DNA from 2 places in the Nonomuraea sp. AD125B genome. Region 2 is predicted to be linked to the other one. Evidence: riboswitches for the same ligand, from Rfam matches in the RefSeq annotation. Region 2 holds a riboswitch; the other holds the start of a gene.

Region 1 (3,528 bases), on a different contig from region 2:
ATCGCCTGCGGGGCGCTGTCCGGGTTCCACGCGCTGATCTCCTCCGGCACCACGCCGAAGCTGATCCAGAAGGAGACCCAGGTCCGGATGATCGGCTACGGCTCCATGCTCATGGAGTCGTTCGTGGCGGTCATGGCCATCACGGCGGCCTGCGTGCTGTCGCCCGGCCTCTACTTCGCGATGAACGCCCCGGCCGGCGTGCTCGGCGCCACCGTGCAGTCGGCCTCCGAGGCCGTCGCGAACATGGGCTTCACGATCACGCCGGAGCAGCTCCAGGCCGCGGCGGCGGCCGTGCAGGAGGAGACGCTGATCGCGCGCACCGGCGGGGCGCCGACGCTGGCCGTCGGCATCTCGCAGATCTTCTCCGGCTTCCTCGGCGGGGCCGCGCTCCAGGCGTTCTGGTACCACTTCGCGATCATGTTCGAGGCGCTGTTCATCCTCACGACCGTGGACGCCGGCACCCGGGTGGGCCGGTTCATGCTCCAGGACACCCTCGGCAACCTGTGGAAGCCGATGGCGCGGGTGAGCTGGTGGCCGGGCCTCGTGGGATCGAGCGCGGTGGTCGTGGCGGCCTGGGGCTACTTCCTCTACCAGGGCGTCAACGACCCGCTCGGCGGCATCAACCAGCTCTTCCCGCTGTTCGGCATCGCCAACCAGCTCCTCGCGGCGGTGGCGCTCACCGTCGCCACCACGCTGCTGATCAAGAGCGGGCGGCTCAAGTGGGCCTGGGTGACGGGCGTGCCGCTGGCCTGGGACGCCGCGGTCACCCTGACCGCGAGCTACCAGAAGGTCTTCTCCGCCGACCCGACGCTCGGCTTCTTCGCCCAGCGCGACCGCTACCAGAGCGCGATCGACCAGGGGCAGGTGCTCGCGCCCGCCAAGTCGATGGACGCGATGCGGCAGATCGTCATCAACTCCACCGTGGACGGCGTGCTGGCCGCGCTGTTCGCCGTCATGATCATCATCGTGATCCTCGACGCGGTCCGCGTGTGGGTCACGGCGATCCGGGCGCGCGAGCCGCTGCCGACCACGGAGGAGCCGTTCGAGGAGTCGAAGCTGCTCGCGCCGTCCGGCCTCATCGCCACCCGCGAGGAGAAGGAGGCGATGGCCGCCCGCGGCCCCGCCGGCCCCTAGCGGAGCCAGCGGTCCGTGGGCCAGCCCTCGCGCCGCCAGGCGCTGTCCCAGAACATCCACTCGTACGCCGCCGCCGTCAGGTAGGCCTGCTCCATCGCCGCCCGCGTGCCGGCGTCCGCGCCTTCGGCGAGCCGGTCGGCGATGGCCCTGGCCCGGGTCACCGACGCCGCGAACTCCGGGTCGGAGTAGGTGGAGATCCACTTGCCGTACGGGTGGCCGCCGAGGTCGCCCGCCCGCCCCAGCAGCGCCGTGCCCACGTCCTGGTAGATCCAGAAGCACGGCAGCACGGCCGCCACCAGCACCGGGTACGGCGCCGCCAGCGCCGTCGCCTGGAGGTAGGACGCGTACGCCAGGCACGTCGGCGACGTGGCGATCCCGGCCGCGTCCGCGCCCAGCTCGGCCACGTAACCGGCGTGCAGCAGGCGCTCGGCGGCCAGCGCCGTGTGCGCGCTGCTCGCGAAGAACGCCGCCTCCTCCAGGTCGGTGGCCCGCGCCGAGGCGGTGGCGAGCGCCTTGGAGAACGCCTCCAGGTAGCGGGCGTCCTGCACGATGTAGAACGCGAACCGGTCGGCGTCGAGGGTGCCGTCGCCGAGCGCGACGTTGAACGGGTGGCCGTGGATCGCGGTCATCAGGTCGGCCGTGCGCAGCCACATGTCATCGCAGAACATGACGTCCCTTCGCTAGTGCGAGCTAGATCAGGTTCGACGGGTGTGATCTCAGCCCGGATCGCCGGGCACCCCGCGTCAGTCGATCACTGTAACAGGTGTTCGGATATCGTGGACGGGGTGACCGGCGAGGAGACCCGCGAGGGCGTGACGCTGACCAATCTCGACCAGCCGTTGTTCGACGGGGCCGAGGCCACCAAACGCGACCTGGTCGACTATCTCGACGCGGTCGCGGACCGCCTGGTGCCGGTGCTGCGCGACCGGGCGCTCTCGGTCGTCCGGGTGCGCCCCGGGCAGGAGCCCTTCATGCAGAAGAACCTGCCGAAGTACGCCCCTCCGTGGATCGAGCGCGTCTCGGTGTGGGCGGACTCCTCGCGGCGGCAGGTGACGTACGCGCTGGGCAACGACCGGCGGACGCTGATCTGGTTCGGCAACCAGCGGGCGGTGGAGTACCACCCGGCGCTGATCGCCGGCGACCACTTCACCCACCTGGTGCTGGACCTCGATCCGCCGGAGGGCGCGGAGTCGTTCGGGCTGGCCGTGCGGGCGGCGTTCCTGGTGCGGCAGGCGCTGGCGGACGCGGGGCTGGCGGGCGCGGTGAAGACCAGCGGGGCCAAGGGCGTGCACGTGTTCGTGCCGGTCGAGCCGGGTGTCCCGATGGAGGACCTGGCCGCCGCCACCCGCGCGATCGGGGCCCGCGCCGAGCGGCTGGACCCGGGGCTCGCGACGACGGCGTTCATCAGGGAGGACCGCGCGGGCAAGGTCTTCATCGACTCCACGCGGGCGGGCGGCGCGACGGTCGTGGCCGCCTACAGCCCGCGGATCCGGCCCGGCGTGCCGGTGTCGTTCCCCGTGCCGTGGCCGGACCTGGACCGGGTGACGCCGCGCGACTTCACCATCAGGACGGCGGCGGCGCTGGTCGACAAGAGCGATCCGTGGGCGGGGGAGATGCCCGGGCCGCAGCGCCTGCCCGCCGACCTGGTGGAAGAGGGGCACACGATCCCGGTGGCGCGGGTGCAGGCGATGCACGAGGGGAAGCGGCGTGCCCGTGCCCGCCGCGAGGCGACCTGAGACGGCGTGAATCCGCCGCGACAGTGGGTCTTCTCAGCGGCCCGGTGGCGGGTTACGTTCGCGTTCGGCGCGGCTCGGGGGGACGGCGCGCGCCGTAACCGATCCCGGCACAGGGAGATCCGTCGCATGCGTATGCGTAGAATCGCCGTCGCGCTCGGCCTGCTCCTCACCACGGTCCCCGCCGCGGTCCTCGCCGCGCCACCCGCGCAGGCGCGGACCGGCGGCCTCGACGACGTCTTCGCCAAACTGCTCGTCCAGCAGGTCAAGGGCACGAACGTGGCCAAGCACCTCAAGGCGTTCCAGGCCATCGCCGACGCGAACGGCGGCACCCGCGCCGTCGGCACCCCCGGCTACCGGGCCTCCCGGGACTACGTGGCCGGCAAGCTGCGCAGGGCCGGCTACAAGGTCACCCTGCAGCCGGTCACGTTCGTGGAGAGCTGGAGCGAGAACGCCCCGCCGACGCTCGCCGTGCAGGGCGGCGCGACGTACGCGCCGAACGAGGACTTCTTCACCTTCGCGCCGTCACCGTCCGGCGACGTGACCGCGCAGGTCCAGGGCGTGGACCTGACCCTGCCGCCCGCGCCGTCGCCCTCCTCGACCAGCGGCTGCGAGGCGGCCGACTTCGCCGGGTTCGTCGCCGGCCGGATCGCGCTCGTCC
Region 2 (3,528 bases):
TCCTTCCCGTCGAGGAACACCGCGGGCACCTGCGGGGACCCGCTGCCCTCCCGGCGTACGCCGAGGAGCTTGTGATCCTTGAGGAGTTGCTTGGCCCGCCCGATCGGGAGTTCCAGGCGCTGGGCCACTTCGGGGAGCGTGAGCCACTCGCTGACGAGCTGGTCGGTCTCCCGGTCGATCTGTGCAACAGAAAGCGTCACGGAACCACAACTACCACATGCCGTGCTTGCTCAAACAACACAATCCCGTAGGGGGACGTCTGGATCTACCAGGCGTTCCGCGTCCAGCCGGGAGCCCGCGCCGATGATGCGGCGGCCCTGGACGAGGTCGCGCGGCCGGTCGACGGCGAACACCGCGGCGAGGGTGTCGTCGCCCCTCAGCCAGACGGCGGACCACTTGCCCTCGGGGCCGCCGCGGTAGAGCAGGCGCTCGCCCGCGGGGTGATGACCGGCGTACTGGACCATGTGCCCGAACTGCTCCGACCAGAAGTACGGCACCGGGTCGTAGACGGCGTCCTCGCCGAGCAGGCTCGCGGCGGCGACCTCGGGGGCGTTGAGCGCGGTGTCCCAGTGCTCGACCCGCAGCCGGTCCTGGAAGCGGCGCGACCACCAGGCGGCGCAGTCGCCCACCGCGACCGTGCCGGGCAGCGAGGCGCGCAGGTGCTCGTCCACGACGACGCCGTTGTGCAGGTCGAGGTCGGCGTCGGCAAGCCACTGGACGGCCGGGCGCACGCCGATGCCGGCGACGACCACGTGCGCGTCCAGGAACTCGCCGCCGACCAGCTCGACGCCGCCCTCCTCGACGGAGTGGACCATGGCGCCGAGCCGCAGGTCGATGCCGTCGTACCAGCGTTCGGTGCGGGCGCCGATCTCCGGGCCGACGGCGGTGGCGAGCGGCGCGGGACCGGCCTCGACCACGGTGACCGCGCAGCCGGCCCGGCGGGCGGCCGTGGCCACCTCGGCCCCCACCCAGCCCGCGCCGGCGACCACGACGCGGGCGCCGGGCACGAGCGCGGCGCGCAGCTCGTGCGCGTCGTCGAGGGTGCGCAGGACGTGCTGCGGGCCGTCGCCGGGCAGCCGGACCGGGTCGGCGCCGGTGGCGATGACCAGGCCGTCGTAGCGCAGCTCGCCTTCGGTGGTCTCGACGGCGCCCGGCCGCAGCGCGGTCGCGGACACGCCGGGACGGAAGGCGACGCGCAGCGCGGCGAGGTCGGTGTCGACGAACGTGGTGTCGGTCTCGCCGAGCAGCACGCTCTTGGTCAGGGGCGGACGGTCGTAGGGGCGGTGGCGTTCCCGCCCGACGAGGGTGATCCTGCCGCCGAATCCGCGCCCGCGCAGCGCCTCGACCGTGCGTACGCCGGCCAGGCCCGCTCCCACCACCACGACATGGTCCACGACCAAGACCATAGACGGGTACGGGGCCCGGCGGCGAAGGGGGGCGTGCCTGGCGCCGCCGGCGAGGTCGTAGGCTGGGGGCGTAAGACGCGCGGGAGTCCGGCCGTGACCGGGCTGAGAGGAAGGCTGCACAGGGCCTTCGACCGCAAGACACCTGATCCGGATCATGCCGGCGAAGGGAGCGCATGGTGGAGGTCATCGTCGGCGGCGGGGTCGTCGGGCTGTCGGTCGCGTGGCGGCTGGCGCGGGCGGGGCGGCCGGTCACCGTGGTCGATCCCGATCCCGCGGGCGGGGCCTCGCACGCGGCGGCGGGCATGCTGGCGCCGGTCAGCGAGGTGACCTACACCGAGGAGCCGCTGTTGCGGCTGGGCCTGGCGTCGCTGCGCCGCTGGCCGGCCTTCGCCGCTGAGCTGGCCGCCGACGCGGGGCTGCCCGAGGGGGCGCGCGGGGTGGACCTGCGCGCGGAGGGCACGCTCGACGTGGCGTTCGGGGCCGACGACCTCGCGGCGCTGGACGAGCTGGCCGCGTTCACGGAAAAGCTGGGGCTCCCGGTGGAGCGGCTGACCGGGCGCGAGTGCCGCCGCCTGGAGCCGATGCTGGCGCCGTCGGTGCGCGGCGGCCTGCTGGCCGCCGGCGACGCCTGGGTGGACCCGCGCCGGGTGACGGCGGCGCTGCTGGCCGCGCTGGAACGGCGGGAGGTGCCGCTCGTCCGCGCCCGCGTCACCGCGCTGCTGCGCGAGGACGGGCCGGCGGCCCGGGTCGCCGGGCGGCGCGAGGACGCGACGGAGGGCCGGGGGGCCGGGCCGCGGCACGGGGACGCGCCGGAGGGGCGGGGGGCCGGGCCGCGGCACGGGGACGCGCCGGAGGGGCGGGTGACGGGTGTGCGGCTGGAGGGGGGTGCCGAGTTGCCCGCCACGACGGTGGTGCTGGCGGCCGGGGCCTGGAGCGCGGCGCTGGCCGGGGTGCCGGTGCGGCCGGTCAAGGGGCAGATCCTGCGCCTGCGCTCGCCGCAGCCGCTGCTGACCCGGTGCGTACGCGGCTCCGTGCACGGCTCCCCCGTCTACCTCGTCCCCCGGGGCGACGGCGAGCTGGTGGTCGGCGCGACCCAGGAGGAGCTGGGCTTCGACACCCGGGTGACCGCCGGCGGCCTGTACGAGCTGCTGCGCGACGCCAGGGAGCTGGTGCCCGGCGTGACCGAGCTGGAGCTGGCCGACGTGGTGGCGGGCCTGCGCCCCGGCACGCCGGACAACGTGCCGATCGTCGGGCCGGCCGGCGACGGGCTGGTGCTCGCCACCGGACACCACCGGGGCGGCGTGCTGCTCGCGCCTCTGACGGCGGCCCTGGTGGCCGGGGAGGCGGGCGGCGAGGAGGGCGGGCTGGCGGCGTTGTGCTCGCCGGCGAGATTTGGAGAGATCGCATGATGGTGCAGATCAACGGGGCCACGCACGAGGTCGCCGACGGGACGACCGTGGCGCAGGCCGTACGGGCCCTGACCGCGGCGACCACCGGGGTCGCCGTGGCGTTGAACGACGAGGTGGTCACGCGCGGCGCCTGGGAGACCACGGCGCTGCGCGAGCGCGACCGCGTGGAGGTGCTGACGGCGGTGCAGGGTGGATGATCTGATCATCGCCGGGGAGAAGTTCTCCTCCCGGCTCATCATGGGCACCGGCGGCGCCCCCTCGCTGGAGGTGCTGGACCAGGCGCTGGCGGCCTCCGGCACCGAGCTGACCACGGTCGCCATGCGGCGGCTCGACCCGCGCGCCCGCGGCTCGGTGCTCGACGTGCTGCGCGAGCGCGACATCAAGGTGCTGCCCAACACGGCCGGCTGCTTCACGGCGGGCGACGCCGTGCTGACGGCCCGGCTGGCCAGGGAGGCGCTCGGCACGAACTGGGTCAAGCTGGAGGTCATCGCCGACGAGCGGACGCTGCTGCCCGACCCCATCGAGACCTTCGACGCCGCCGAGCGACTGGTGGCCGACGGGTTCGTGGTGCTCCCGTACATCGGCGACGACCCGGCGCTGGCCCGGCGGCTGGAGCAGGCGGGCTGCGCGGCGGTGATGCCCCTGGGCGCGCCGATCGGGTCGGGCCTCGGCATCCGCAACCCGCACAACATCGAGCTGATCGTGGAGGCCGC

Evidence for each region. A riboswitch is a leader RNA that binds a small molecule or an ion and turns the genes downstream of it on or off. The one in region 2 is predicted to bind thiamine pyrophosphate.
Region 1: linked by a shared signal. The riboswitch ahead of ACBR40_RS33800 (TenA family protein) and the one ahead of ACBR40_RS24740 (FAD-dependent oxidoreductase) in region 2 are both predicted to bind thiamine pyrophosphate.

The regions. Positions count from the first base shown of each region.
Region 1 is NZ_JBGLOU010000014.1:252,138-255,665, reverse strand. Features, by position in the region: gene ACBR40_RS33805 (carbon starvation CstA family protein) at 1-1,134, shown strand, start outside; gene ACBR40_RS33800 (TenA family protein) at 1,131-1,802, opposite strand; TPP riboswitch at 1,790-1,885, opposite strand; gene ACBR40_RS33795 (ATP-dependent DNA ligase) at 1,911-2,870, shown strand; gene ACBR40_RS33790 (M28 family metallopeptidase) at 2,997-3,528, shown strand, end outside.
Region 2 is NZ_JBGLOU010000009.1:232,744-236,271, forward strand. Features, by position in the region: gene ACBR40_RS24730 (Rv2175c family DNA-binding protein) at 1-200, opposite strand, end outside; gene ACBR40_RS24735 (NAD(P)/FAD-dependent oxidoreductase) at 231-1,394, opposite strand; TPP riboswitch at 1,476-1,592, shown strand; gene ACBR40_RS24740 (FAD-dependent oxidoreductase) at 1,580-2,815, shown strand; gene thiS (sulfur carrier protein ThiS) at 2,812-3,012, shown strand; gene ACBR40_RS24750 (thiazole synthase) at 3,005-3,528, shown strand, end outside.